DNA from 3 places in the Arthrobacter sp. K410C genome. Region 2 is predicted to be linked to each of the others. Evidence: riboswitches for the same ligand, from Rfam matches in the RefSeq annotation. Region 2 holds a riboswitch; each other region holds the start of a gene.
The links. A riboswitch is a leader RNA that binds a small molecule or an ion and turns the genes downstream of it on or off. The one in region 2 is predicted to bind cyclic di-AMP.
Positions count from the first base shown of each region.

Region 1 (9,643 bases), on a different contig from region 2:
GCGCACCAACGCGGACCGCCTGGAGCTTGCGGTGTCCCTCCTGAAAGATCCGGTGTTCGATGCGTTCCTCACCGGGTCGTCGCCATTCCAGGAACTGCCCGAGGTGGTGCAGGGCCTCGCCCACGGCACCATCGACGCCCTGTGCCACGTCATCGAGTACCCGCAACACAACGTAGAACCGCAGCAGCCAGCCCCCACCCATCCCACAGACCAGAGGTAATGCATGTTCAGCCTGACAGTCCGCCGCCACTTCATGATCGCCCACAGCCTCCCCCGCGAAGCCTTCGGCCCGGCGCAGGCCCTGCACGGGGCAACCTTCGTCGCGGAGGTTGCCTTCCGCCGTCATTCGTTGAACGATGACGCGATCGTCCTGGACATCGGCGCCGCCGGAACCTTCATCGAGGAGGTGCTGGCGGGACTGAACTACCGCAACCTCGACGAGCACCCTGACTTTGCGGGCAGGCTCAGCACCACCGAGGCGTTGGCGCAGTACATCGCGCAGGAAGTCGCGGGAAAAATCGAAAACCACGACGACGGCCGGCACCTGCAAGGCATCGACGTCACCTTGCGCGAAAACCCGGACGCCTGGGCCACCTACTCGCTGGACCTGACAGCCTAGAACCATGCGCCGTATCCGCCTGCTGGTTCCCGGCAACATCCACCACCACTCCGGAGGCAATGCGTACAACGCCAAGCTGGTCCGCGGGATGACGGAGCTCGGGGCCGACGTCGAGGTGGTGCCCGTTGAAGGCGCCTGGCCGGAACCCTCGGCCAAGGACCGGCGCCGGTTCGGCGGCATTATCGGCGCCTGGGGTCCGGAGGCGGAGCAGGAGCCTGCTGTGGATATCGTGGACGGGCTCGTCGCCGTCGGCGTCCCGGACGAACTGGAGTATGCAGCCAAGGCCGGGCGGCAAGCCTGGGTCCTGGCGCACATGACAGTTGATGTGACGGCTGATCCTGGCCCGGTGGAACGTGAGGCGCGGGCCATGCGGGCAGCCTCCGGAATCATTTCCACCAGCACCAGCACGGCGGCCATCCTGCAGGAGCGCCATGGGCTGGCCGGGATCCGTGTCGCCCTCCCCGGCGTCGATCCCGCACCGGTGGCATCCGGATACCGCCCGCCACGCCTCATTGTCGTGGCGGCCCACCTGCCCAACAAGGACCAGTTGCTGACCGTGGAAGCCCTCGCCCTAATCAAGGATCTTGAGTGGAGTGCAGCCATGGTGGGGTCTGACCAGGCGGACCCGGATTACGCGGCGGAGGTGCGGGCCGCCGTCGCTGCCAGCGGGCTGGACGACCGGCTCAGGATCACTGGCGAGCTCCTGGGCGATGCCCTGGAAAATGCGTGGGACGCCGCGGACCTCAGCCTGCTGGTGTCCCGTGTGGAGGCATTCGGCATGGTGGTCACCGAGTCACTGGCACGGGGAATCCCGGTGGTGGTGCGGCAGGGGACAGGTGCAGAGGAAGCGCTCGGGCTGGCACGGTTGGTGAAGGACGACGGCGGCGCCCGGCTTCCCGGCGCGGCCGTACCGCTTGTGCCGGGGGACCGGGAGAACCCCGCGAGGCTCGCCGGCGTCCTGCGCCACTGGCTGCGGGACCAGGCAACGAGGGACGAATGGCGGGCGGCCGCGCTGGCGGCCCGTGACCGGCTGCCGGGGTGGGACCAGACGGCAAGAGTCGTACTGGAGGCGTTGGAGCCCGGGGAGGCGGCGGAGTAGGACTTCCCGCTACAGACGGCTGCGGTGTCCGGCGAAGAAATCACGGAGCAGTTCCGCGCATTCGGCTTCCCGCACCCCGGAGTAAACCTCCACCCAGTGGTTGAGCCGGCGCTCGCGGAGGACGTCGAACACCGATCCCGCGGCGCCCGCCTTCTCGTCCCAGGCACCGAAGACAACCCTGGGAATCCGGGCGAGGACGATAGCGCCGGCACACATGGCGCACGGTTCAAGGGTGACCACCAACGTGCAGTCGGACAACCGCCAGCCGTCGGCCTTCCCGCCGTCGCGGGCCGCAAGCTCGCGCAGCCGCTCCGCTGCCTGGCGGATGGCCACCACCTCGGCGTGTGCCGTGGGGTCCCCAAGCTCCTCCCGCTGGTTGCGTCCGGAACCCAGCACCGCGCCGTCGGGCCCCAGCACCACGGCGCCGATTGGCACATCCTCTGTTGCAAGGGCGCGGCGGGCCTCCGCAAGGGCAAGACCCATCCACGTGTCGTGTTTTCCAGTGGAGACCATGGCTCAATGATAGTTTCGAAGGATACCCTGAGCCCGTGACGACCAGCCCCGGGAGGCACAAATGAGCACCGTCCGTGACCGCGTGGACAGATGGTTCAAACCATATGCCGCCCTGTGGCTGACCCTGATCATCGGTGGAACCCTTGTGCTTGCCATGGCGCTGCTGGGCGCCGAGGTGTACTCGGACGTGGTGGATGAGGAAGGCCTGGCCAGCCTCGATATTCCTGCACTCGACTATTCGCAGTCACTGCGGAACCCCGAAACGGACGCCTTCGTCACCGCATTCACAAACATCGGTGGCGGGGTCGGGATGCCCATCCTCGCGAGCATCCTCACCGCCTGGCTCACGTTCCTGAGCCGGTCCTGGCGGCCGCTGATCCTGGTTGGCGGTGCAGCCGCGGTGTCCACCACGGCAACCACGATCGGCAAGCGCCTGGTGGGCCGGACCCGTCCCGAACATACGGAGGCCGTGCCACCGTATGAAACCACGCCGTCCTTTCCAAGTGGCCATACCCTGAACACCACCGTGGTGATCGGCGTGCTGCTCTATATCCTGTGCCTGCACTTCTTCAAGCTGTGGGTCCGCATCACCGCCATCACAACGGGCGTGATCTTCATCATCGCGATGGGATTGAGCCGGGTATACCTGGGGCACCACTGGCTCACGGACGTGATGGCCGGCTGGCTGCTGGGCCTCGCGTGGGTGCTGATGGTCATACTTGCCCACCGGCTGTTCCACATGATCAGGCGGCGGGAGCACGTGGGCCCGGCACCCGATTTCGAGCATCCAGTGGTGCGGGATGTGGTGGTTGATGCCCTGCATCACGACGGCCCCGGCGGGCACGGGAAGGACAACGCCGGGTGATAGTTTTGACGCATGCGAACTCTCGTTGTGGACCACCCGCTCGTCGCCCATAAGCTCACCGTCCTGAGGGACAAAAACACCCCGTCCCCGGTGTTCCGGCAGTTGACCGAAGAGCTGGTGACCCTCCTCGCCTACGAGGCGACCCGCGAAGTCCGCACCGAACCCGTCACCATTGAAACGCCCGTCAGCAGCACCGTGGGAACCGCATTCACCAAGCCCACCCCGCTGGTGGTACCCATCCTGCGCGCCGGCCTGGGCATGCTCGAGGGCATGACCAAGCTCGTCCCCACCGCCGAAGTGGGGTTCCTCGGCATGGCCCGGGATGAAGAAACCCTGGACATCATCACCTACGCCGAACGGCTTCCCGAAAACCTCACCGACCGCCAGATCTTCGTCCTGGACCCCATGCTCGCCACCGGCGGAACCCTGCGCGAGGCCATCAAGTTCTTGTTCAAGCGCGGCGCCTCGGACGTCACCTGCATCTGCCTGCTGGCCGCACCTGAGGGCCTCGCCAAGCTGGAAGAGGAACTCGCGGACGCCAACGTGACGATTGTCCTGGCATCCATCGACGAGAAGTTGAACGACAAGTCCTACATTGTTCCCGGGCTCGGGGACGCGGGCGATCGCCTGTACGGCATCGCCGGCTGAGGTTCAAGCCTTCCAAGACCAGGGGCTCAGCCGTAGCCTGTGCCCATGGACTGGAAACTTGAACTCGTGTTTGTCCCTGTGTCCGATGTGGACCGTGCCAAGGATTTTTACGTCAACAAGGTTGGCTTCAACGCCGATTTCGACCAGCGGCCCACTGACTCCATCCGCTTCGTCCAGCTGACTCCGCCGGGCTCGGCCTGCTCCATCTGCATTGGTGAAGGACTTACGGACGCCCCTCCGGGGACCGGTTCCAACCTCCAGCTGGTGGTCAACGACATCGAAGCCGCGCACCGCCACCTCAAGGAGAACGGCGTGGACGTCAGCGACGTGGACGTGCAGGACTGGGGCCACTTCGTCTACTTCGCCGATCCGGACGGCAACAGGTGGGCAGTGCAGTACATCCCGGGACGGGACTCTTAAGCCCAAAATCCCCGTCCCTGACGCACGGACAGCGTAAGGGCCGGGGAATTCTGCAGCGGCTTAGTACCAGTTGTTGGCGTAGTGGAAGTTCAGCGCGCCACAGGGGGACTGGTAGCGCTCCTTGATGTAGTTCAGGCCCCAGTTGATCTGTGTGCGGTAGTTGGTGAGGTAGTCCGCACCGGCGCTGGCCATCTTCTCGGCGGGCAGGGACTGCACGATGCCGTAGGCGCCGCTGCTGGGGTTGGTGGCCGTGGTGGTCCAGTCGGATTCCTTGGTCCAGAGCGTCACCAGGCACTGCATCTGGTCCTGGGCCCAGCCGTAGGAACCAAGCTGGCCGGCGGCGTAGGCCTGCGCGCCTGCCGGGTCATTGACCGCGACGACGGGAGCCGGCTCGGGTGCAGGTGCCGGAGCGGGCTCCGGTGCGGGTGCGGGCTCGGGTGCCGGAGCAGGCTCAGCCGCGGGGACGGGCTCCGGCGCGGGTGCGGCGGCAGGCTCGGCGGCCTGGGGAACAACGTTGATTTCGGCGGGGGCGGGAGACTCGGCCGGGTTGGACCGGATCTCGCTCTTTTCGATGCTCATCTGCGCATCGGAGTCCGCCGCCGTGGTGCTTGTGGTGGACGCCGCCGGAATAAAAGCATTTGTCGCCTGGCCGGCGGCGCCGAGGCCAACCAGCAGCGCACCGGACGTTGCGAGGACCGCGGCACGCTTGCCGAGGGTGAACTTCTTGCCTTCCGGACGCTGGGAATCGCTGTCTGAACCCTGTTTCGGGCGCGGTTTAGCCGGGAATGTAAACATGATGAATCGCCTCTCACACCTGCGGAGTTAGCTGTCGGGTTCGGATGAGGGCATCCGGCCGCACGGAAATATCACGTGCTGGCTTAACCCCAAGGGCAAGTCAGTGCCCGGGACGGTGGGTCCCCCGCCTCTGCCTTCGATCAAGCGGAATCCGGGAAGTGGCAGAGCTTGGCGTCATCCGGATATACGGCCCGAACGGGAACCGTACCCAATCGACGCTACAGGAGTTCAGGGCTTAAGTCACATTTAGGTAACGGACATCACGATGACGGCGCGTCGACTTGTGCCAGTCGGCCCACATGGGCGGGTGGAGGGCTATGGGTCTGGCCCGGCTGTGATGCGAACGTGACCTTCCTTCGTCGGCCGGGCTATTCATTGCCATTTGGACAAGCCCCATCCGCTGGTTCCCTCCGCGGCCGAGGCCTGGCCTCTTCACCCAAACATTGCCATGAGTAACAGCGCCTGGACCTCCGGTGTGGACGGGCGGACCCTGCGCGGCAGTTCAAGCCGTCGAATTTGAGAGCATCGCATCCAGTGGTCACAGTCCAGTCGACCGTACATACGGCGCTCGCGGCCGGGAGGTATTCGGCCCGGACGCGAAGGCCAGGTGCAGGGAGCGGAGGTGATCCTGCGCCTCGGGGCCGATCAACGCGGGTCTGGCGGGAAAATTTCTTCCCTTGCTCCGCGCGCCGCTGGACACGCGCCGCGTCAGTAGGGGGCGATTTTGGCAATTCGCACTCACTTGAATAAAGAACTTCGTGGCGGCGCTTTTCGCGAAGTATATTCTGCCAACCGCCCCTTTTGTGGGGGCAAATCGGATAACGAATGTTATTCTTTGGCTTCCGCCAGAATCGTGATCTGCGCCACAATAGAGCATTTCGTCTCACAATGCGGACGATTCGATCCATTGTTACTTGCAAGTTGCCATTGTTACGCTGCACACTTCCAATGTGAACAAGAACTCAACAGCACCTGCAGCCGCAGAATATTGGCCCAGCACATCAGCTGCTGCCGACATGCGCTGTTGTCGAATGCACGCCTGACCTTCTCCACCCATCGAAGTTCTTAGGCATTCGCCCCCCAGCCCAGCGTCGGGCGCCCCTCCCCAGTTCGCATTGCGGGAAAACCCAGCATTCGAGCCGCGATGGCGGCCATTCACATTGAGGTAAGCAATCCATGTCTGTTGCATCCGGATACGTCCACATCTCTGTCCGTAACGCCGCCAAGGCAGGCCAGCCCTCCGGCCTCCGCCCCGGATTTGGTCCGCGCCCGTCAATTTCGCCGTCTTCCGGAAGCAGCTTCCCAGCCCAGGGCTACGCGCCGCAGGGCTACAACCCCAACTCCTACGGGCAGCTCCGCGCCGTTCCCACGGCTGACTCCGCTCCTGTAACGGCACCCACGCCCGTGGTGGCAGGACCCAACGCCGTCCGCCCGGTGGCCAATGACAATGTTGCCCGCGGGTTCGTCCTGTACATGGGCATCGACGAGGAAACCGCTGCGGCTGCCGGCACCTCCATCGCCAAGCTTGCGCAGGAAATCCGCGCCTACGCCCAGTCCCTGGTAACCGGCGCCGAAAGCTATGCAGCCGTTGCCGTTGCCCCCGCGGGCACCCCCGGTTCGGCGCTCGACGTCGTCCGTTCCACCTTCGGCGACCCCACGGTGAACTCCCGCCAGCGCACCGAGACGCCCCGTCCGCAGCAGCCGCAGGAGCCGCGCCCGTCCGGTGTCCTGATCGATCTTGCCCGCCGCGAAGTCCACCTCGACGGCGAATCGCTCAACCTGACGTTCAAGGAGTTCGAGCTCCTCAACTACCTGGTGGAAAACGGCACCCGCACCGTGGGCCGCGACGAACTGCTCGAAGGCCTGTGGCGGAACGCCGAGGAAGTGCCCAACGAGCGCACCATCGACGTCCACATCCGCCGCCTCCGCTCCAAGCTGGGCCGCCTCGCCAACACGGTCCGCACCGTCCGCGGCCAGGGCTACCGATTCTACGAGCACCCGGAAGTAGTGGTCTGGGCCGCTCCTGAATACTCGATCTGACCCCAGGTCTTCCAACCAGCACCCGTCCCCGTTTGGGGCGGGTGCTGGTTCGTTAAGCTTGGGGCATGAGTGAGCACCATCTTCGCCGCCTTGTGATCATGCGCCATGCCAAGGCGGACTGGCCCGGCGGTGTGCCCGACCACGAGCGGCCGCTGGAGGAGCGCGGCCACCGGGAGGCGCCACTGGCCGGGCGCTGGCTGCTCAAGCACAACATCGTCCCGGACTTCATCCTCTGCTCCAGCGCCCTGCGCACGCGCCAGACCTGCACCTGGGTGTGCTCGGAGCTGGGGGACAAGGCACCCACGCCGAAGCTGGAGGACGGCCTGTATGCCGCCTCCGCCCTCCGCATGCTCTCCGTCATCAACCACGTGCCGGATACCGTGACAACGCTCATGCTGATTTCCCACCTGCCGGGCGTGCAGGACCTGGCCATCCACCTCGCCTCCCGCGATTCCGACCACGACGCCTATATGGACGCGGCCACCCGTTTCCCCACCAGCGCACTCACCGTACTGGAGACGGAAAAGCCCTGGGCGGAGCTGGACGGGCAGGATGCCAGGATCATCAAGTTCAAGGTGCCCCGCGCCCATTAGCCCCGGTTCCGGCGGGTGGTTCTGGCAGAGTAGGGAGCGTGAATCTCCGGGACTCCCTGCTTGCAGTGCTGGTGGCCGTGCTCTGGGGCCTGAACTTCGTGGCAATCGACATCGGCCTGCACCCGGGCGGCGTGGAGGTGCCCCCGCTCCTGTTCGTGGCCATGCGCTTCATTTTGGTGGTCCTGCCGTGGATCTTCTTCATCAGGAAACCGGACGTCAGCTGGATGGCGATCATCGGCGTCGGGCTCTTCATGAGTGCGGGCCAGTTCGGCCTCCTCTACTTGTCCATGGCGCTGGGGATGCCGGCCGGCCTGGCGTCCCTGGTCTTGCAGGCCCAGGTACTGCTGACCGTCCTCCTCGCCGCCGCGTTCCTTGGTGAGCGGCCGAACCGCAGGCAGCTGACCGGCGTCGTCCTGGGCGTGGTGGGCCTCGCCGTGGTTGCCGCGGGCCGGAGTGCGGTTGCACCCCTGCTGCCGTTCCTGATCGTGCTCGCGGCGGCCCTGTCCTGGGCGGCGGGAAACGTCATCGCCCGGAAAGCGAAGGCAGCCTCCGGGCTGGGACTGGTGGTCTGGTCCGGCGCCGTGGTCCCGTTACCCCTCACCGCGCTCTCGCTCCTCGTGGACGGCCCGGACGCGGTACTCGCCACGCTCGCCACCCTCCAGGCGCCCACCATCCTCACCGCGCTCTATACCGCCGTCTTTGCCTCACTGGTGGGCTACGGCATCTGGAACCGGCTCCTGGCCAGCCACCCGTCGTCGGCCGTTGTGCCGTTTACGTTGCTGGTCCCCGTGGTGGGGATGACCGCCGCATGGCTTGTGCTGGGGGAGGTGCCGACGCTCACCGAGCTGGCCGGCGGCCTGCTGCTCCTGGGCGGGGTGGCGACGGCGGTGCTGACCCTGGGCGGGTGGCGTCAGCGCCGCGGGGTGGAACCGGCGCCGGGCTTGGGAGCAGGCCTGCGGGCGGGATCCGCGGACGACGACGGCCGCTTGGCTGTCGGGGGTACGCGCGACGTGGTCCGCGATCCGGAGCCGCGCTGAGCCGCGCCGCTTCTTGCCGCGCCGCCCTTTGCTGCCCTGCCCTTTGCGGCCGCGATTTTAGGTCCGGCGCCGCTGGATGCAGCGCCCTTGGTGGCCGCCGGCCGGGAAGCAACAGGCCGCCGCTTCGCTGCGGGCCGCCGGGCAGGCGCCACCCTTCTGCCGGCAGGCCAGGCGGCACCAATGAACAGGACCAGGAACGTTGCCACAAGGGACACCCCGGCGCCGAAGAAGTAGTTGTCTGGATCATTGGTGGGCACCGGCGTGCCCAGAAACGTGGACTGGCCGTCAAACGCCAGCTCCCACGTGCTTAGGAACGCCAGGACAAGGCCGAGAGTGAGGCTGGTTCCGGCCCCGACGCACAGCAACACCAGCCGGCGGCCCCGCATCAGGACCTCGCCGATGGCGGACAAATACGCAAGGGCAAGCACGCCAAGGAACGCGAGGAACACGGGCTCGGCGAGGGTCATCCCCGTGAGCACGAGCAGCAACGCCGCAACGATGCCGGTGATGACCGCGAACTTTCCGCTTTTCCCCATGTGGCGCATGTGCACCATCATTCCGGAGGAGCAGGCTGCCGCAGGACGTAGCCGCGCATGATGGCCATGATTGCTGCAACACTTTGGTCACGGCTGCGCTCGGGGTTGTAAGTCTGCCTGTCGAGCCCCACCACAAAGCAGGCACCGAAGATTGCCGTCTCCAGGCTGCCCCGGGACACGGACTCGTCCACAGGGTACGCCTGCGCCACATCGTCTACGGCCTGGGCAATGACGGCCAGCAGCTCGCCGCGCAGCACCGCGAAGGTGCCCTGCCATTCGCTGGGCGTCCGCCAGTTCTCGCTCACCCAGAGCCGGGCGAAGGACGGATACTCGGCCATGAAGTCCATGGCCTGGCCGATCATGGCTTCCATGGCCTGCAGCGGATCCTGTGCCGGCCCTGTCCCGGCCTCGAGCAGCCGTGCCTTCAGGATATCCACGCCGTGCCGCAGCAGCTGCGCGATGAGTTCCGATTTGCTGC
Region 1 covers NZ_JBNHFJ010000005.1:29,102-38,744, reverse strand. Annotated here, with positions in the region: gene AC5RU7_RS09655 (zinc-dependent alcohol dehydrogenase) at 1-220, shown strand, start outside; gene AC5RU7_RS09650 (6-pyruvoyl trahydropterin synthase family protein) at 224-619, shown strand; gene AC5RU7_RS09645 (glycosyltransferase family 4 protein) at 624-1,718, shown strand; gene tadA (tRNA adenosine(34) deaminase TadA) at 1,728-2,231, opposite strand; gene AC5RU7_RS09635 (phosphatase PAP2 family protein) at 2,293-3,096, shown strand; gene upp (uracil phosphoribosyltransferase) at 3,109-3,744, shown strand; gene AC5RU7_RS09625 (glyoxalase superfamily protein) at 3,790-4,164, shown strand; gene AC5RU7_RS09620 (aggregation-promoting factor C-terminal-like domain-containing protein) at 4,225-4,959, opposite strand; cyclic di-AMP (ydaO/yuaA leader) riboswitch at 4,965-5,124, opposite strand; gene AC5RU7_RS09615 (winged helix-turn-helix domain-containing protein) at 6,136-6,999, shown strand; gene AC5RU7_RS09610 (SixA phosphatase family protein) at 7,065-7,592, shown strand; gene AC5RU7_RS09605 (EamA family transporter) at 7,631-8,629, shown strand; gene AC5RU7_RS09600 (TetR/AcrR family transcriptional regulator) at 9,183-9,643, opposite strand, start outside.
Region 1: another riboswitch for cyclic di-AMP. It lies ahead of AC5RU7_RS09620 (aggregation-promoting factor C-terminal-like domain-containing protein); the one in region 2 lies ahead of AC5RU7_RS14465 (C40 family peptidase).

Region 2 (9,643 bases):
CTGGAAACCCGGCGTCTCGATGGTGAAGCCCAGGTCCACCACCACTTCCACCGTGGTGTCCGGCTCGGTGCCCCATGACTCAGGGACCTCACCCTGGAGTCGAAGCCACTTGGTGCCCCACGGTTTGCCCCAGGCAGCACCATGCTCCTGCGGGAGGAATTCCTGCCGCATGGCCTCCAGCGCAGGGACCGGCTCATCCGGCACATCCCAGCTGCTCAAGGCAAGGGGAAGGCTCCGGCCGTAGACGGAAGGGGTGATGCGCTCACGCACGAACCTCTCGAGGCGGACTTCCGTTATCCGGCGGTCGTCATGCAATGTGTGCCTTCTTTAGAGTTTGGAAGTGGACCATGGTGTCCATTCGATGGACAAATCTACCCGCTAGTAGCCTCTTATCCAACCCCTCCAGAATGATCCGTGGCCATCTGCAGCCGCCTCAGGACGCCGGCACTTCCGCCGCCGGCCTGAGCACCCGGGCATCGCCGGCGTATACGTTGAGGCTGGTTCCCCGGCTGAAGCCCGCCAGCGTCAGGCCGCTCGCCTCCGCAAGTTCCACCGCCAGGCTGGATGGCGCGCTGACCGCGGAGAGTACAGGGATTCCCGCCAGGGCAGCTTTCTGCACCAGTTCAAAGGATGCCCGGCCGGAGACCTGCAGCACTGTGCCGCGCAGTGGAAGGAGGCCTTCGCGCAGGGCCCAGCCAACCACCTTGTCCACGGCGTTGTGCCGCCCCACGTCCTCACGGAGGCACAGAAGCTGGACCCCGCCGTCGTCCGCAATCCTGAACAGCCCGGCCGCGTGCACTCCCCCGGTTTCCTCAAAGACGCGCTGGGATTCCCGCAGCAGCGCCGGCAGCGACGCAAGCACGTGGGCGTCCACGGTGACCGGATCGTCCTGGGGGCTGTAGTGCGAGGATTTCCGGACCGAGTCGATGGAGTCAGTACCGCAGATACCGCAGGAACTGGAGGTGTAGACGTTGCGTCCCGTGTCCGGGAGGGGAACGTCGGGCCGCAGCTGGGCTTCCACCACGTTGAAGGTCTGCATGCCGTTTTCGTCCTCGCCGGCGCAGAACCGGAGGGACACCAGCTGGTCGGCACTCCAGATGACGCCCTCGGACACCAGGAATCCCGCCACCAGGTCAAAGTCGTCGCCGGGAGTACGCATGGTGACGGAGAAGGACATCCGTCCCAGCCGGATTTCCAGCGGTTCCTCCACCGCCAGGACGTCTTCCCGGTGCCGGACCGGAAACTCGAGGGCCTTTGGCGAGCCGTCCAGCAGATACTTGTGCACCTTGCGGCGCTGGGTTACGCGTCCCATGCTTCCTGCCTGTTCATAACTCAATCATTGCAACCGCAGTGCCCCCGCTCAACTGGAGTGCAGTGTTGCCCTTAACGTCCTGCGGGAACTCTTTCGGTCGGGGGGAATACTGCCTAGCCAAGCAGGGCGCTCCAGTCCACCGGGCCGGCAGGAGCCGGCTTACCCGCGGCCCGGCCAGCCCGGCTGCTCTTCGGCTTCGCTTTGGCGGGGGTGTCCGCCGGCTCGGGAATGGGCGGACCCCACGGCAGCGCAAAAGCCGGTACGGGCTCCCCCAACTGCACCCCATGCGGCGGCACCACCATGACGCCGTCAGCGAAAGCCAGTCCCCGCATCATTCCCGGACCCGTGTGCTGGGCCGGCGACGCCATGCCGTACAGGAGGCGGAAGGGCATCAGCCGCGTCCGCCCGGGGTCGGGTTCGATCACTGTGCCGGACGGAACCTGCTGCACGGCCGGCATGGCTCCGTGGCCCAGCGCAGCGAGCAACGGAGCACCTACGGTGCACAGCGCCATCATCGCGGCCAGCGGATTGCCCGGCAGCCCCAGCACGAACCGGCCGTCCGGCAGCTCAGCCAGCACGGCGGGATGCCCGGGCCGCATGGCCACGCCATCCACCAGGAGCCGCCCGCCCAGTTCGGCCACCGCCCTGCGCAGGTGGTCAGTACCGGAGCGGCCGGTCCCGCCTGTGGTAATCACGACGTCGGCGGGCAGGTCCGGCACGCCCGGCACCTCCGGGACCACATCCTCCAGGGCGGCGAGCCATTCCTGGTAGGAGTCACCGATCTTTTGCTGGCCGCCGGCGATGCCGCCCAGCATCGTGACCACCGCAGGAAGCTGCGGGCCGAACGTGTCCCGCACCTTGCCCGGAACGGGAAGTCCCTGCGCCACCACCTCGGAGCCTGTCAGCAGGAGCCGCACCAGCGGTTTGCCCTGGACACGCAGCTCGTCATACCCAGCGAGGGCAGCGAGGGCCAGATGGGCCGGATTCAGCTCCACTCCGGCAGCGACCAGGAGGTCACCCTCCATGGCTTCCTCGCCCGCCTTCCGGATATGCTGCCCCATCCGGGGCTCGCCGGGGCGGGCATTGCCGCCCGTTGTCAGGATCGGCAGACCGTCGTCGTCTTTGCCCAGCACGGCATTCTCGCTGCGAAGGACGGCCTTGCCTCCGGGGGGTATCAGGCCGCCTGTCACGATCGGGCTGGCCTGGTGCGGCGCCAGCCTTGTCCCCGGTTCCGCCGGAATCCAGGGCCCTGTCCCGTTGACTACCCACCCGTCCATCGCGGAGGACGCATAGTGGGGCATGTCCTGCAGTGCCACAATGTCCTGGTCCAGCCTGCGTCCAAGGGCCAGGCCGAGCGCTACGGGCCCGGCAGGGATCGGCGTTGCGGCATCAAAAGCGGCCTGCCGGGCTTCTTCCCAGGTGTGGGCGAGATGGTGATGCGCGTCCTGCCCTTCGGCTTCGCCGGCTTCTGAGGGGGCCTCCTCCGTCATTCGCCGGGAGTCCCGGCAGCTTCAGCATCGTAGTCGGCGGCCAGGGAGCGGGCTACGGCGAGGGCCGAGTCCATGGAGGCGGCGTCTGTTGCCCGGCCTGCCCCTGAGGCGAGGCCGGCGGCGTAGCCTGCAATGAAAGTGGTCAGCGGGGCGGCCGGGCGCACCACGGAGTGGGCAGCCACTCCGGCGAGCGAGAGAATGGCATTGACATCCACCTGGACGTCTTCGAGTTCATAGGCCTGGAGCAGTGACCTGCACCATTCCTCCAGCGTCTCTTCCTGGCTTTTCACGAACTGCCTCCCAAGTTAACTGCGGCTGCGCCGGCCCTGGTCATCGTCCTGGTGGCCGGCGGAAAATCCCTAGCGCGGCAGCATCGTCCCACGTATCCACATCAGCTGTTGAGGCGGCGGATACGGTGACAAGCTGCACGTCCAGACTAGCAAGGAGGGAGCGGACAGAGCCGTTGATTAAGGCTCCCCTGGCGGCGAGCTCGTGCACGGCTTTTTTTAGCCCGGCCGTGCGGTAAAAACCCGCCAGCGGCTGGGCTCTGCCTTGGGGAGTGCCATCGTCAGATGCGGCCATAACCACGTCGGGCCTGCCGGCACCGCCGCCAGCCAGTTCCGCTGCCAGCGCAGAGGAGAGCCGGGCCACGGCGTCCGACACCAACGGCATGTCGCAGGCCAGCACCAGCGTGTACTCCGCTTCGCTGCCAGCCCTTGACAGCACCTCCAGCCCGGCAGCAATGGCGGCGGCGGGGCCTGCAAACTCTGGCTGCTCCCGGCAGGACAAAACGCCCTCCGGCAGGCGCCCAGGATCGGGACCGACCACCACAGTCCGGCGGGCACCGGACGCCGCATCAAGGGATCGTTCCAGCAAGGTGGCACCGCGGAAAAGCAGGTGCTGTTTCGGTACTCCGCCCAGCCGGGAGGACCGGCCTCCGGCGAGGATCAGGGCATCGAAATGCGGCATTGGCTCTTGCACCGTTCCAGCCTAGCCAGCGGCAGGCAGGGACGCACAAACAGGGAAGGACCGCTCAGGCAGCGCGCTCGGGCAGCAGGAAGGGGTCCCACGCGGGGGTGGGCTTCTCCAGCTCCTTGATCTGCCAGATGGTGCCGCGCGGAGGCTCCGGAACGATGCGCAGTTTCCAGCCCATTTCCGCGGGCGTATGGTCACCCTTGGCGTTGTTGCAGCGGAGGCAGGCAGCCACGAGGTTTTCCCAGGAGTCGGCTCCGCCGCGTGATTTTGGGTGGACATGGTCGATCGTGTGCGCAGCCTTGCCGCAGTAGGCACACTTGTGCCCGTCCCGTCTCAGCACACCCCGCCGGCTGACGGCGGTGGCCTGGTTGTAGCGCGGGCGGATGTAGCGGTTGAGGAGGATCACCGAGGGACGGCCCAGTATTTCCTGTGGACCCACCACGGGGTCGTCCCCTTCGGCCACCACGCTCGCCTTGCCCGTGAGCACAAGCACCAGCGCCCGGCGGAAAGTGACAACCGCCAGCGGTTCATATCCAGCATTCAGAACGAGAGTGCGCATGCACGTACCTCTTCACGGCCGCACCCGTCAGGGGCACGAGGGCCGGCTGCCCTCGGCATGTCCGGGCTATGGATCGACACCACAAGAGTAAACACAGAAGCGCACTATCAGCTAATCGCCCTCGGGAAGGCATTTGATCCGTCCGCTGGCAGGCCGTCTCCTGGAGCCCTCCGCACGGACCGGCCGCAGGCCCCGCCTGCTTCCCTTAAAAGGGAAAGGACCCCTGCTTTGTGGGCAGGGGTCCTTCCTCCATCGCCGGCCGTCGGGGGCGCCGGCCGGGGACGCGGGGACTAGTTGACGCGGATGAAAACCGGGCCGGAGCCAACGTTGGCGCTGAAGACCACCGTCTGGTTGCCGTTGTAGCCGCCGTGGACCGCCTGGCCGTTGCCTGCGTAGACAGCAATGTGCGCCATGCCGGCGCCGCCGTCAGCGTAGTAGATCAGGTCGCCGGGCTGGGCTTCGGCAGCGCTCACCGTGCGGCCCAGTGACAGGTAGCCTGCAGGCCAGTCGTGGAAGTTGATGCCAACGGCCGCCAGGGAGTTGGTCACCAGCATGGTGCAGTCCTGCATGACACCCAGCTGGGCGTAGGCGGCGGACAGGATGGCTGCACCCTTGCCGCTGGCGGAAGCGGGCGCGGCAGGAGCAGACGCAGCAGAAACCTTGGCGGTGACCTTCGGAGCGGGAGCGGTCTGGGCAGCCGGGGCAGGGGCCGCCGGCGCGGCTTCCTCTACCTCAACCTCCGGCTCTTCCACGACCACGGGCGCCGGCGTGGTGGTCACGGCAGGCTTCTCGTAGGTGATGGCGATGGTGGAAGCAGCGGAGATGGGAGCTTCGATGGCCGATTCAACTTCCAGGGCGGACGCCGGAGCGGAGTCCCGCTGGATGTTGGCGTCGGCAGCGTTGGCGGCGACGCCGCTGGTCAGCACCAAGCCGGAGGCGGCAGCGATCACGGCGGCCTGGCGACCTACGCCGCCGGCGTTGTCGCCCACAGCCTTGGCAATGACGGCGATCGAGCTGGTTTTGGTGACCTCGGCACGGTGCCGTGCGGTAGCACGAGTAGTCATCAGTTCTCTCTTTCGATTACCTCGGGGCCTGTGGGCAACCCGAGAGTTTTGGACGCGCCGGCATCTTGGGGGTACGTCGGAGCGCCCCGAACGGGGATGGTGGTTTAGCGAAAAAGTGCGGGCAAAGAAATAGTTCCCGGGGCCGAAGCCCCAAGAACTATTAGCCTGCGAGGGTGAAGAAGGAGGAGGTGCCGGTAGCGGCGACGGAGTGCAGCAGAGTGCCCTGGGAGGGGTTGAGTGCGCTGATCATCATGCCGTTGCCGACGTAGATGCCGACGTGTGCGCCGCCGTTCTGCATCACCAGGTCACCCGGCTGGGGGGTGGAGGTGGGGGTCATGGCGGTCCATGCGTTCACGCGCGGGATGCTGATGCCGGCCTGGGCGTAAACCCACTGGGTGAAGCCCGAGCAATCCCAACCGGAGGTGGGGCTGGTGCCACCCCAGACGTAGGGGCTGCCAATGCCGGTGTAGGCGATGGCCGCGAGGCCGGTGGTGGCCGCAGAAGCGGCGGTCGCAACAACCTTTTCTGCCGCGGTTGACTGGGCGGAAGTGGCGGTTTCGTCCTCGTCGTCGGAGGTTGACTGCACGGTCACGCGTTCAACAACGGGGGCGGCGACGGTGGTGACCACCGGGCGCTCGAAGGAAACGGTGGCGGTAGGTGCTGCGGTGACTGCAAGTGCTGTCTGCGCGGAACCGGACTCGGTGGAAGCGGAGACACCGGCGGTGGTGTCCGCGGTGGCCGGCAGACCCATGGCAAGGACAAGGCCGGAAGCGGCTGCAACAACAGCAGCCTGGCGACCCACTGTCCCGGCGTTGGCACTAACAGCTTTGGACACGGCGTCCAAAGGGTTGGTACGGACCGGTTGCGCACGGTGGCGCGCAGAATTATGGCGTGAAGACACGAAGGTAGCCTCTCCCAATGCCTGCGAGGTGAGCTGTCGGATTCGGATGGGAGTCACCCGGCCGCGCCGCTTCAAGGAAGCTTTGCGACTTAACCCCAAGGCCTTCCGTGAAGAAGGCCAAAATTGGTTCCCCCGCCCCTGCCAGACGATGAAATGCGAACGGACCTTGAGCGGTGGCAGAGTTAGGCAATCCGCACAAGAGCGTCAACTTCGGAAAAGTTGACGCGAGTTAGACGGTACAGGAGTTTTGACTGAATGTCACATTCAGGTCACGGCTGGTCACGGCAATTCGAGAGTCAGCAACCATTTGACTAGAGCCAGCCCGTCGGATCCACTACTTCGCCGTTGACCTGCACCTCAAAGTGCAGGTGGCATCCGGTGGAGGCTCCGGTGGTTCCGCTCAGTGCCACAACCTCGCCGCGCGAGACCGTCTGGCCCTCAGTCACATTGAAGGACGACAGGTGGTTGTACGTGGTCTCCAGGCCGTTTCCGTGGTCGATCACCACACGGTTGCCGCCGCCGAACTGGTGCCAGCCTACAAACGTCACGGTGCCGGTGGCGGCCGCGAGAACTGAGGTCCCGCACTGGGCAACGTAGTCCTGCCCGCGGTGGAAGTCGCCGGAACCACCCGTGATGGGGCTGACGCGGTAACCGAAGGGCGAGGCTGTGGTCAGCGACGCCAGCGGGGCGCCCAGGCTTCCGGTGGATGCGGCGCGGGAAACAGCGCCGGCGGACTGGGCGCTCAGGAGCTGCTTGAGCTTGCCGTCCGGATCCGCCTGGGTCACTACGGCCGAGCGGCTGAAGTCGATCTCCGCTCCGGCTTCGGCGGAGATAGCGGGCTGCGGGGTCACAGCGGTGGCCGCAACAGGCGCAAGGCCCGCCCCGTCGGTGGCCATGACCGGGCTGGTGGCCGGAACAGTCACGGTGAGCACCAGGCCGGTGGCAGCCAGTGCCATGCCGGCCTTCTGGCCGATGCCGCTCGCCGAGGCGAACTCGGTGATTTGCCGGAACGGACCCCGACGGCGCCGCGCATCACGGTGGAGATCGCGGGGGCGCTCCGTGTGGATGACTTCGGCGACGCGCGGTGCCGAAGCGGGGCCAGCGGCGCGGCGGCGCCCCCTGGAGGTCTGCATGGACAAGAAGGATTCCTCTCTGGAAAGCCTGCGAAGTTAGCTGTCGGATTCGGGTCAGAGAGTTCAAAGACCCGGCCCGCCGTAAGCAAGCTTCGGCACAGAGATATCCGCTGAGGGATTCCTTCACTGGAAGAGGCTTGCTGCTGACGGACTTCACCCCAAGGCAGTCCCCCGCTGCCGCTTGTGGTTCCCCCGCCTCTGCCAGTTAGTGACTCGTGCTCCTGATCCGCTGGCAGAGCTCGGCTCCGGATCAGGTAACGCTTTTGTATCAACGCTTGGTTCAACTATAGGGGCTTAAGGCCCTAGGTAACAATTCCGTTATCTTGGCGTTACCGGCGTCACACCGGGCGGTCCGGCCTTCCTAGCGAACGTGAACGAACACGTGCGCGGCAACCTCCGGCGGAAGTTCCAGAGCGCCTTCAATGCCGGGCACGCGGACCGAGATGTAGTCGCCCACACGTTCAAGGGTTACCGCCGCGCCTGGGCGGATGCCTCCCTCATCGAGCTGGGACAGCAGTTCCGGCTCCACCTGGATGGGCTCTGCCAACCGGCTGACCGTGACCTCCGACGCAGGCCCGTAGGACTTCATGGCTTCCAGGAGGCTCGTCACCGTATCGCTGGAGGCAAGTGCGGGCTGGCCACCAAGTGCGGCAAGGCCCGGAATCGGATTGCCGTACGGCGATTCGGTGGGATGGTCCAGCATCTCGTAGATGCGCCGCTCCACCCGCTCGCTCATCACGTGCTCCCAGCGGCAGGCTTCGTCGTGCACATAAGCCCAGTCCAGCCCGATCACGTCGGCCAGGAGCCGCTCGGCCAGGCGATGCTTGCGCATGACCTCGGTGGCGCGCTTGCGGCCGACTTCGGTGAGCTCCAGGTGCCGGTCGCCGGAGACCACCACCAGGCCGTCGCGCTCCATCCTGCCGATGGTCTGGGACACCGTGGGACCCGAGTGGCGCAGGCGTTCCGCGATACGGGCCCGCAGGGCAACGATGTTCTCTTCTTCCAGTTCCAGAATGGTCCGAAGGTACATCTCCGTAGTGTCGATCAGATCCGTCATCCAGCTCAGCTCCTCGAGCGCAGTACCTTGCGTTGTCCCACCGTATCGCTGTTCACCGCGACGTAGTCCGTTGGCTAGCTTAGCCTATTTTGACTTAGTCCGAATAGTTGGAAGCCGCCTGGCAACCCGTCTCAGTGGCTGGACTATGACGGTCCCGGTTCCCGCCGAATCAGCTGTTCAGGCAGAATGGGAAAGGCCTTCGATGCAGTCATTGCCGACTGCGCGCCAGCGACCATCCACCCGTTCGGACCTAAGCGCGTCCACGCCGAAATTGGAGCCCCCGTGAGCGAACCAAGCATCACTATTCCTGCCGATCTCCTCCCCAAGGACGGGCGGTTCGGCGCCGGACCTTCAAAAGTCCGCCAGGAGCAGATTGATGCGCTGTCCGCCGCATCGAAGAACGTCCTGGGCACCTCGCACCGGCAGGCTCCGGTCAAGAACCTCGTCGGTTCAGTGCGCGAGGGCCTCAGCCAGTTCTTCCGCGCCCCGGAAGGATATGAGGTTATCCTGGGCGTGGGCGGTTCCACGGCGTTCTGGGATGTTGCCAGCTTCGGCCTGGTGGAGCAGAAGGCCCAGCATTTGTCCTTCGGTGAGTTCGGTTCCAAGTTTGCGGCCGCCACCAACAAGGCACCGTTCCTGGACGCCTCCTCCATCATCAAGTCCGAGCCCGGCACCCGGCCGGTGGCGCAGGCAGAGGCCGGTGTGGACGTGTATGCCTGGCCGCAGAACGAGACCTCCACGGGCGTGTACGCACCGGTCAAGCGGGTGGCAGGCGCGGATGAGGATGCACTGGTGCTGGTGGATGCCACCTCCGCAGCCGGCGGCCTGGACGTCGATGTGGCTGAGAGCGACGTCTACTACTTTGCCCCGCAGAAGAACTTTGCCTCCGACGGCGGACTGTGGCTTGGCCTGTTCTCCCCTGCTGCGCTGGAACGCGCCGCACGGGTCAAGGCAAGCGGCCGCTGGATTCCCGATTTCCTGGACCTGCAGACCGCCATTGACAACTCACGCCTCAACCAGACGTACAACACCCCGTCCCTGTCCACCCTGGTGACATTGGACGCCCAGGTGCAGTGGCTGAACTCAAACGGCGGGCTGGACTTCGCCGCGGCCCGGACAGCCGACTCGGCAGGGCGCATCTACAGCTGGGCC
Region 2 covers NZ_JBNHFJ010000010.1:23,265-32,907, reverse strand. Annotated here, with positions in the region: gene AC5RU7_RS14500 (alpha-mannosidase) at 1-315, opposite strand, end outside; gene fdhD (formate dehydrogenase accessory sulfurtransferase FdhD) at 434-1,312, opposite strand; gene AC5RU7_RS14490 (molybdopterin molybdotransferase MoeA) at 1,426-2,802, opposite strand; gene AC5RU7_RS14485 (DUF6457 domain-containing protein) at 2,799-3,092, opposite strand; gene mobA (molybdenum cofactor guanylyltransferase) at 3,133-3,783, opposite strand; gene AC5RU7_RS14475 (HNH endonuclease) at 3,836-4,336, opposite strand; gene AC5RU7_RS14470 (NlpC/P60 family protein) at 4,627-5,400, opposite strand; gene AC5RU7_RS14465 (C40 family peptidase) at 5,561-6,235, opposite strand; cyclic di-AMP (ydaO/yuaA leader) riboswitch at 6,306-6,484, opposite strand; gene AC5RU7_RS14460 (M23 family metallopeptidase) at 6,613-7,434, opposite strand; cyclic di-AMP (ydaO/yuaA leader) riboswitch at 7,445-7,664, opposite strand; gene AC5RU7_RS14455 (iron-dependent transcriptional repressor DtxR) at 7,796-8,491, opposite strand; gene serC (phosphoserine transaminase) at 8,774-9,643, shown strand, end outside.

Region 3 (9,643 bases), on a different contig from region 2:
CAGCGACCAACCCGTCAGCAGCCGAGGTGAAGGCGCGCCTGGCGGCATAAGCACGGCCGGCCGTAAACACTTTCGCGATGCGGGTCATGCCCCCAGGCTGCTGAAGGAAGCAGACTCCAGGGCGGCATGGCCCGCATACGTTTGCAGCAGCGCGTCCTCAACGGCCTGGACGGTGGCACCGGGCACCAGGTCTTCGACGGCGCCCGCAGTGGCAGGATCCCATTCAAGCCCCAGGGCGGCGTAGCTGTCCGTCAGGACTTTCCGGATCGGGGCAGAGTTTTCCACGACGATCACGGAGCTGAACAGCCAGCCGCCCGCCACGACCCGCTGGGCCGTGCCTACGAGCTTGATCCGGTGTGAGGAATCGTCCGGGTGTGTTCCGTGGACGCTGAACTCGCCCGGGCAGTACTCCCCCGGTATTTCCCCCACGGCGGCGTGGACGCCGACCACCTGCAGTGCCTGGGCGAACAACTCCCCGAAGTACCCGAAGCGGGTTTTGGAGCCGGCGATCGCATCCACGTCCGGCTCAATGTGGTCCACCACCAGCGTCCCCTGGTGATAGGCAGCGGCGCGTCCGCCGGCCCTGCGGACCAGCGGTTCAAAGCCGTTGTCACGGCAGGCACGGGCCGCTGCTTCAAACCCCGGCAGGCGGGTGTCCCGCTGTCCGAACGCCACGGTGGGGGCGGGACGGTAGAGCCGAAGGGTGGGGCCGATCTGCCCCGACCTGGCCTGTGCCAGGAGCTCCAGCCCGAATCCCAGGTCCCGCCCCGCTCCCAGCGAAACTTCCTGCCGCACCACAGTCAGCGTGCGCGTTTCCTGAACGGGGTGGTGCATGGTGCCGGGCTCCCTTATGGTCATCTCGCAGTTCCTGGTTGAACTGCCGGCGGACAGGCCAACCCTAGGTTACGCCGTCGCCCCCCCACGACGTTTAAAGGCCACGGCGTCCGCCCACAGGCCCGGCAGCAATCCGGCCACCACCAAGTCCCACGGATCGGCAGCCGGTCAGGTACGGCGCAGTGTCAAAATCTGTTCGGCCCGCCCGAAGGGGCCCTGCCGGTCATGCAGGACCGTGGACGTCAGGCCGATCCCGTCCCCGCCGAAGGACACCGCGTTGTCCAGCCCCAGCCACTCCCCTTCGGGCCGCCGGTACATGTGGATCTGCAGGTCCAGGTTGGGGAAGGCGTAGCTGTCCTTGCCGGGAGGCACCCGGGCGGCGATCCCGTTGGCGGTGTCCACCAGGCCCATCAGGCGGGCCAGATCGGTACTGTCCTCCCGGTCCGTCAGCGGGTGGTCGGTGCGGAGCCACACCTTGCCGGCGCCCGGCCGGTGCCCTTCGGCAACGCGCATCTCGAGGGACCGGATGTAGCCGCCGGGCCAGACAGCCGAACCGTCGTAGGGCTTGCAGTCGTCCGGGCCCGGAATGGCCGCATCCTCGACGGCGGCGACGGCAGCAGTGTCGCTGGTGATCATCCGCCAAGCGGTTGCCCGGATTGCTGTCCGGCCCGCAGCCACCAACTCTGCCTGCAGCAGTTCGATGGTCTTCCCTGGCCTCAGCGTAGAGGTCTCGATCTGGAATTCCCCGCCCGGGATCAGTCCCAGGATCTCGTAGCTGAGCCGGGCCATCCGCATGTCCGCCCGCGGCTGGTGGCGTTCAAGGGCTTCGGCCAGCAGGCCGGAGGCAGGCGCCATGTGTTGTTCGTGGGCGTTCCAGGCCCCCTGCGCATGGATGGTGGAGCGGAAGTGGCCGCCGCCCAGGACCTGGTAGTAGGCGTTGCCTTCAGCAAGCTCTTGGAACTCTTCAGTCAACGCTGGCCTTTCGCAGAGAACTTCAGTGAATTGCCACTAACTCTAACCGCTCGCGCCGGAACGGCAGCAGCGGTCCGGCGCGAAATGCTGGGCCAGCGAAATGTTTGAGACTGGATGATGCCAGCGGACTAGACTCAGGAACTGGTCCTGTCAGCGACCTCGAAAAGAGGTATTCCATGCGCGTCATCAGCTACAACCTCCGCAAACACAAAGCCAGCGGCGAGCTTCTTGCCCTGGCCAGGAACCATGACGTCGATGCCCTCTGCCTCCAGGAGGTGGATGCCACGGACCTCCCCGAAACCCTGGGGCCGCTGCATCTGGCGCATGTCACGAAGGGAAACCGCTTGGGCCTCGCCGTCTACTACCGCACCAGCCGCTTCACCGCACTGGACACCCAATCCTTCGCCCTGAAGAAGTCGATGCACGACAGGGTCCTGGCTCCGGCGCACGAACGGCTGATTGGGGTGCGCGTGATGGACAACGACACCCAGCATGAACTGGTGATCGGCTCGTTCCACGCGGCGCCGCTGACCGCCTCCAATTCGCTCCGGCGCAAGCAGATCCACGCTGCCCATGCCGAACTGCTCAGCATGGGAAAAGGCCTGATGACGCTGATGGTGGGCGATTTCAACTACCCGTTCTTCACCAAGAACCTGGACATCCACATGAAGAACTCCGGGTATGCCCTCTCCCTCAGCAACCGGCGCACCTACACCAGGTACAAGGTATTCAAGGGCCACTTCGACTTTGCCACGTCCCTGGGCCTGGACATCCAGAACGTAGAGACGCTGCCGCGCGGCAACTCGGACCACCTGCCCATCCTGGTCACGGCGGAATACGGTCCGGACTACTAGCAAGCGCCGCCGGGATACGGGCCGGCGCCAGCAAGCCGTCGCCTCAGGTCCGGCCAGGCGGCAGCGAAGCCGGGGTGCAGTTCCTTCCGCTCCACCTCGTCAAGGGGGACCCACAGCAGTTCGATGCTCTCGGGATCGCTGATCACCGGGTCGAACGGCTCCCGCACCAGCACCACCACCGTGGTGTAGGACCAGTAGCCCAGGTCCAGGAGGGAAGTGAACAGCACGTCAACACCCTCCGGCGGAACCGCCGCCTCCTCCTGGGCTTCCCGCAGCGCGCCGGCCACGGGCTCCTCGCCCTGGTGGAGCGCTCCACCCGGCAACCCCCACGTTCCGCCGTTATGGCTCCAGACCGCGCGGTGCTGCAGCAGCACCCCCCTGGGCGGATCGAACGCAAGAACGCCGGCCGCACCGAAACGCCCCCAAAAGCGTCCGCGGTCCCCCTCCACCCAGGCGTCGCCCGGATCCCGGGGACCGGTGCGGAGGGGCGGGGTGGTGGACGCTGCGGAAGCCAGAGAATGATCCATCAGCCCAGTCTGACAGGTACATCATGCCCGGGCCCAGCACACGCCGGGCGTCAGTTGCCGTGCGGGCGTTCGACGGCGAAATCACCGCCGGGATACATGATGGTTTCGTGCCCGTCATCAAAGCGGACCAGGTAAGGCGGGGTTCCGTCCTGTCCCCGCACCTCCAGGATCACCCCGTGGCGGTCCGTGGATCCAACATGCCGGCCGTGGACGATAATGCGGTCGCCCTGCGCTGCCTCCATGGCAATCACCTCCCAGCCCCCAGATTACGACTCTCACGGGAACCGGAACAGGCCCAGCGTGGCAGGATTTCCCTATGCCGCTGAACATCGTCCTGGTTGCCGATACCCACATCCCCAAGCGGGCCAGAGACCTGCCCGCCCCGGTGTGGGCCGCCGTCGAAAGCGCAGACGTGGTCTTCCACGCCGGTGACTGGGTGCAGGCCGGGGTCCTGGACAAATTCCAGGAACGCAGCCGGTACCTGGTGGGCGTCTACGGGAACAATGACGGGCCGGACCTGCGCGCCCGCCTCCCTGAAACCGCGCACATCACCCTGGACGGCATCCGGTTTGCCATGGTCCATGAGACCGGGCAGGCCAAGGGGCGGGAGCTGCGGTGCGAGGCGCTCTATCCGGACACGGACGTCCTGGTCTTCGGGCACAGCCACATCCCCTGGGACACCACGTCCCCGGCAGGCCTGCGGCTGCTCAACCCCGGCTCGCCCACGGACCGCCGGCGCCAGCCCGCCTGCACATACATGACAGCAAAGGTCGACGGCGGCCGGCTGGCGGAGGTGCGCCTGGTGGAGGTGGCGCGGGAGTAGTTCCGGGTTGGCAGGTGGCCGCCGGTTGCCTAGGCTGGGACGGTAAGCATACTTAGCTTCTTGGAATCCACCCAGCAGGAGGACCGCCATGACAGACCAGTACACTTTCCGGAATCCGGTCACCGCCTACGAGCACATTTCCCCGCCGGAGCAGCACCAGCCCGAGCCGGGACTGGACGCGGAGCTGACGCCCAAGGCGGACCTCGGTGAGGAAACTTACCGCGGCACGGGACGGCTGGAAGGCCGGAAGGCAATCGTCACCGGTGCGGATTCGGGTATCGGTGCCGCCGCGGCCATCGCGTTCGCCAGGGAGGGGGCCGACGTCGTCATGTCGTACCTGCCGCAGGAGGAGGAGGACGCTGCCAGGATTGCGGGCATTATCGAAGCCGCGGGACGCAAAGCCGTGAAGGTTCCCGGGGACCTCAAGGACCCGTCTGTCTGCCGTGACGTGGTGGATACCGCGGTGGCCGTCCTGGGTGGTGTGGACATCCTGGTCAACAACGCCGGAAAGCAGGTGGCCCAGGAGGACCTCGCGGACATCACGGACGAGCAGTTTGACCACACGCTGAAGACCAATGTCTACGCCATGTTCTGGCTGACCAAGGCAGCCCTTCCGCACATGCCCGCGGGGTCCACCATCATCAACACCACCTCGGTGCAGGCCTACAACCCCTCCCCGACGCTGGTGGACTACGCCACCACCAAAGCCAGCATCAACAACTTCACCAAAGGCCTGGCCCAGCAGCTCGCTCCCAAGGGGATCCGTGTCAATGCCGTGGCGCCGGGACCCATCTGGACTCCGTTGCAGGTCAGCAGCGGCCAGCCCAAGGAGGAGCTGCCGGAGTTCGGGCAGTCCACTCCGCTGGGCCGCGCCGGCCAGCCCGCAGAACTCGCGCCGGCGTATGTTTTCCTGGCCTCGCCCGAGTCCAGTTTTGTGCTGGGCGAGACGCTGAACGTCAACGGCGGCAGCCCCACCCCGTAGTTCTTATGCCTGGTCCTGCCCGGCGAGCAGTTCATCGGTGGCTTCGTCGGGCTGGCCGTCGAAGAACTGTGCAAGAACGGTCTTGAACACCGTTTCGCCGGGCGCCGCGCGGAGGAACAGCGTCATGGACGACTGCAGCTTGCGGGCGTCAATGCCGCCCAGAATATCCTCGGCCGTGCGCCCGGCGTGGTTGGTCAGGGCCTGTGCGCACTCCAGCAGGCGCGGACCCAGCACGTCGTGCTCAAGGTATCCCCGGGCCTCGTCCAGTGACCTGATGGCATACTTCCGCGAGGTGGCGCTCTGCCCCAGCCCGGCGATCTGCGGAAAGACGAACCACATCCAGTGGCCGCTCTTGCTGCCCAGCTGCAATTCGGACAAGGCCTGCTCATATGTCCCGCCGCTGTCCTGTGCAGCGACGAAGCGTTCAAGGTCATAGGGATCGTTCATGGATGTCTCCTTGTCGGGGGGTGTTGGGACCGGGCGGGAAGCCGGCGCCTGGCGGCTGCCCAAGTACTGCTGCAGCCTGGCGCAGGCTGGTGTGCGGGTCCTGGGCCCACCGCGCCAGCACCACATCGGCGCGCTGCCTGTCGCGCTCCGGCAGCCCGGCAAGCAGCGGCGCCACCACATCGGCCACGAGGGGGCCTTCCAGTTCCGCTGTAGAAGCGGAGCGGAGGAACCCTTCGATCCGGGTCAGGTCCGAGTGGCGGAGCCATCCGGCCTTGGCTTGGAGCAGCACCACGGCAGCCAGCCGCCGCTCGAAGACCGGCCTTGCGCCAGGGTTGGGCCGGCCCCAGAGGACTGAGGCCAGCTGGACCGTGGCATCGTGGTCCAGGGCTTTGAATTTCCGCAGCGCATCACGGACGGTTCCCCGGACAGCGCCCACGGAGGCTCCGTAGGAGGCGAGGACCCCGCCCAGCCGGGTGGCGACGTCGTCCGCGCGGTACCAGGAGCCCTCGTTCTGCAGCGTACGGTCGATGAATTCCGCCGCCGCGGCAACGATGTCCGGCCCCGCTGTCACTGCCGGCCTGCCGCGGCGTGGTTGATGCAGAACGCGGTCCATGGCCGGGCTTCCAGCCTGCCCTCGGCAATGGCTTCGCCGCAGACGGCGCAGGTGCCATAGGTTCCGGCGTCCAGCCGGGCGAGGGCGGCCTCCACCTGGTCCAGGCCGGCGGCGCTCTGCTTCAGGAGTGCGGCCGCCTGGGACAGCTCGAAAGCGATCGTGGCGCCCTCGGGATCGTGTTCGTCATCGACGTTTGAATTGAGCCGTGCCGAACTGGCCGAGGCGATGTCCGCGCGAAGGTCCGGAAGCAGTGCAGCCTTCCGCTTCCGCTCCTCCTCGAGCAGCACCCGGAACCGCTCAAAATCTGGCATGGAGAAAGCCTAGCGCGCCTCTCAGTACCAGTTCCTGGCTACGGAGTGGTCCCACGCCGCGCAGGGTGTACGGTAGCGGTCCCGGATATACCCGAGCCCCCACTCAATCTGCGTACGGTAGCTGGTAAGCCAGTCGCTGCCGGCGCTTCCCAGCTTGCCGGGCGGCAGGGCCTGCGGAATCCCATAGGCCCCGGAGTAGGGGTTGGTGGCGGTGGTCAGCCAGTTGGATTCCTTGGTCCAGAGCTGGGCGAGGCACAGGAACTGGTCCTGGCCCCAGCCGTAGGCTGCAAGGCGGCCGGAGGCGTAGCTCTTGGCCGCAGCGGGATCGTTGACTGCGCCGCCTGGAACGGAGGGCACGACGACGGCGGGCGGGCCGGGGATTGCAGGCGCCGGGGCAACGGGGGCGGGGTTCGCCGGGGCCGGGTTCACGGGAGCAGGATTTACCGGGGCCGGATTTAGCGGCGCGGGATTCGCTGGCACCGGCGCTGCCGGGACCGGGTTTGCCGGAGCGGGAGGTCTTTGAGCACCGGCAAGGGCAGCATCTGCAGCTGCCTGCCGGCGGGCCTGCTCCTCGGCAGCCGCTCGCTTGGCAGCCTGCGCCGCCTCATAGGCTGCAAGCGCCGCCTGGCCTTGCCGGTATTCGCCCTCGAGCGCCGCCGTCGTGCCCTTGAGGGACGCCAGCTGCGCGGTCAACTCTCCGCTGCGCCGCTGCTCTTCGGCGACCTGCCGGGCCACCGCGTCCTGGGCGGAACGGGCAGTGTCCAGCTTGGCCTTCGCCTCCCCGGACAGGCGTTCGCGCTCCGCCCTGGCGGTCTTTTCCTGCTCCGCCAGCGCAGCGGTGGCTTTGCCGGCGGCCTCCGCCCGGCTGACCAAATCCGCGGTCTTGGCTCCCACCACCTCAACGACGTTGAGCCCGTGGATGCTGTTGTTCTCCAAAGCTTCCAGTGCCACAAAGAATCCCATGGTGGTTCCGCCGGTCTTGTACGATCTGGCGGCCAGCGCACCAACGGCCTGTTGATGCCGCTGCAACTCCGCGTCCGCCTGGGCAGCCTGGCCTGCAAGGGCATCCACCCTGGCCGTTGCGGACTGCAGGGCGGCATCCGCCAGTGCATAGTCGGCTGCGGATGCCACGGCGGCCGTCCCGAGCGCTTCGGACTCGGACCGCAGGCCTTGAAGCAGGCCTGTGATGTTCTCGATCTCGGCCGCCTTCCCGGCTTCAGACTGCTGCGCCTTCTGAACGTCTTCCCACGATGGGTACCCGCCCGGCGGAGCCTCATCCGCGGCCGCCGGAGGCAGGGCAGCGGGGCCGGCCAGGGCAAGTGCCAGCAGCCCTCCCAGCAGCGGGGGCTTGAACATGCTTCCGATCAGGCGCATAGCTCCGAAGCTTAGCGGGTTTCAACACTAGGTTGAGGGTTGGGCGACCTCCCGCCGCTACCTTAATAAGTTTGTGACATAAATAACAGGCGACGCCAGCCGCAAAATATCACGCGAGGTCAGAAAGGTGTGCTAGTACCTCCAGACGTTTGCTTAATTTGATAGAAGCGCCTCGTATGTTACCCAAACGTGACAATTGCTCCGGGGCCGGGTTATGGTCTTCAGGTGTCCCTCCCAATCGGGACATTCCCATCAGTATGCCGAGCCCTGCCACTGACCCGGGATTCAATCGCTTTCCAGCTGGCAGGGACGGGGGAACCAAGTTTCCACGGCCGTTACGGCCTTGGGGTTAAGTCGATAGCGCCTCCGTCCATTGTGGGCGGTTGCCTTCGGCCGGGTATCTCCAACCCGAACCCGACAGCTCACCCCGCAGGCATGGGAGAGGCGATCACACGTGTCAAAAAATTTCCCTACCGCCCGTCACCGCGCAACTCCGGCCCGCTCAATCGCGCTCCAGGGCTTGGCTGCTTCCGCAAAGTCCCAGGCACGGACGCTCAGCCGTCCGATGCTCGCAGTTGCCGCTGCGTCCGGCATTGCGTTCGGTGTTGGAGCTCCCGCCCATGCAGGCGTGACCGGCCCGGATACCACCGAAACCGCTAGCGTCCAGGCGTCCAGCGCTCCGGCAGCCGCAGTGGCTGCCCCCGCTGCCGCAGCCCCTGCCGCCGGCAACGTCTACACCGTGGTTTCCGGAGACACCCTGGGCGCCATCTCGGCCGCTCACGGCGTCAGCCTGAACGATGTGCTGGCCGCCAACGGCCTGGACATCTCCACCATCATCTACCCCGGTGACCAGATCACCATTCCGGGCGCCGGCTACGTGGCACCTGCCGCTGCTCCTGCCCAGGCCGCACCTGCCCTGGCGAACACCGGCTCCACCATGAACTATGCCTCCGCGGCCGTTGCCCCGGCTCCGGCTCCGGCCCCGGCCCCCGCACCTGCCGCGACCGGCACCGGCACGGGTGCAGCCATCCTGGCTTCCGCCTACGGCCAGTTGGGCGTGCAGCAGGACTGCACCGCCATGGTGGAGAAGGCCCTCCGCTCCGTCGGCAAGTCCGTCGGTGACCTGGCTCCCGGCCAGTTCTACCAGTACGGCACCACCGTGGGCACCCCCGCCCCCGGCGACCTGGTGATCACTGCAGGCCACGTGGGCGTGTACGCCGGCGACGGCCAGGTTGTCAGCGGCGGCGTGGACGGCTACAAGACCGAAGTCCACTCCATCAGCTGGCTCGGCGGAGCTTCCTTCGTCCGGGTAGCGTAGTTACCCCGCGCAACTGAAGCAGCCGCACCAAGAGCTGCGCACATAAGGGCGGCAGCCGGGAAGACCCCGGCTGCCGCCCTTGCCGTGTTAACGTGTTGCCACCGGGACCCCCCGCCACTTTGCGGCGCAGCCTGTCACGTGCCGCAGAACGTCATGTACTTGCCGAAATCTTCCGGCGCGCCTTCGGCGTAGCGTTCCAGCCCGGGTCGCTCTTCGTAAGGGGAGCCCACTGCTTCAAGGAGCCTGGTAAGCGGCTCCAGGTCGCCGCCGGTGGCCGCAGCGAGCGCCTCTTCCACCAGATGGTTGCGCGGAATGTACACGGGATTCACCCGGTCCATCCGGTCCGCATCCGGCTTCATGGACCGCCAGCGCCCGGCCCAGGCGTCGAATGCTGCCAGGTCCATGACCATGCCCCGGACAGGCCTTTCATTTCCGCGCGCTGCTTCGCCCAGGTTGCGGAAGAACCGCGTGTAGTCCACCGGGCCGTCCTTCAGGATCGCAACCACCCCGTCCACCAGTTCGGATGCCGCTTCGGCCTCAGGGCTTCCGGCGGGGCTGGCGGGCAGGCCCAGCTTGGTCCTCATCCCG
Region 3 covers NZ_JBNHFJ010000013.1:31,286-40,928, reverse strand. Annotated here, with positions in the region: gene AC5RU7_RS16415 (mycoredoxin) at 1-50, shown strand, start outside; gene AC5RU7_RS16410 (lipoate--protein ligase family protein) at 85-858, opposite strand; gene AC5RU7_RS16405 (thioesterase family protein) at 1,003-1,806, opposite strand; gene AC5RU7_RS16400 (endonuclease/exonuclease/phosphatase family protein) at 1,983-2,660, shown strand; gene AC5RU7_RS16395 (NUDIX domain-containing protein) at 2,657-3,187, opposite strand; gene AC5RU7_RS16390 (DUF1918 domain-containing protein) at 3,238-3,429, opposite strand; gene AC5RU7_RS16385 (metallophosphoesterase family protein) at 3,504-4,010, shown strand; gene AC5RU7_RS16380 (glucose 1-dehydrogenase) at 4,099-4,992, shown strand; gene AC5RU7_RS16375 (DUF1810 domain-containing protein) at 4,996-5,439, opposite strand; gene AC5RU7_RS16370 (DNA alkylation repair protein) at 5,423-6,010, opposite strand; gene AC5RU7_RS16365 (TraR/DksA family transcriptional regulator) at 6,007-6,363, opposite strand; gene AC5RU7_RS16360 (aggregation-promoting factor C-terminal-like domain-containing protein) at 6,385-7,737, opposite strand; cyclic di-AMP (ydaO/yuaA leader) riboswitch at 8,018-8,188, shown strand; gene AC5RU7_RS16355 (LysM peptidoglycan-binding domain-containing protein) at 8,192-9,055, shown strand; gene AC5RU7_RS16350 (protein adenylyltransferase SelO) at 9,190-9,643, opposite strand, start outside.
Region 3: another riboswitch for cyclic di-AMP. It lies ahead of AC5RU7_RS16355 (LysM peptidoglycan-binding domain-containing protein); the one in region 2 lies ahead of AC5RU7_RS14465 (C40 family peptidase).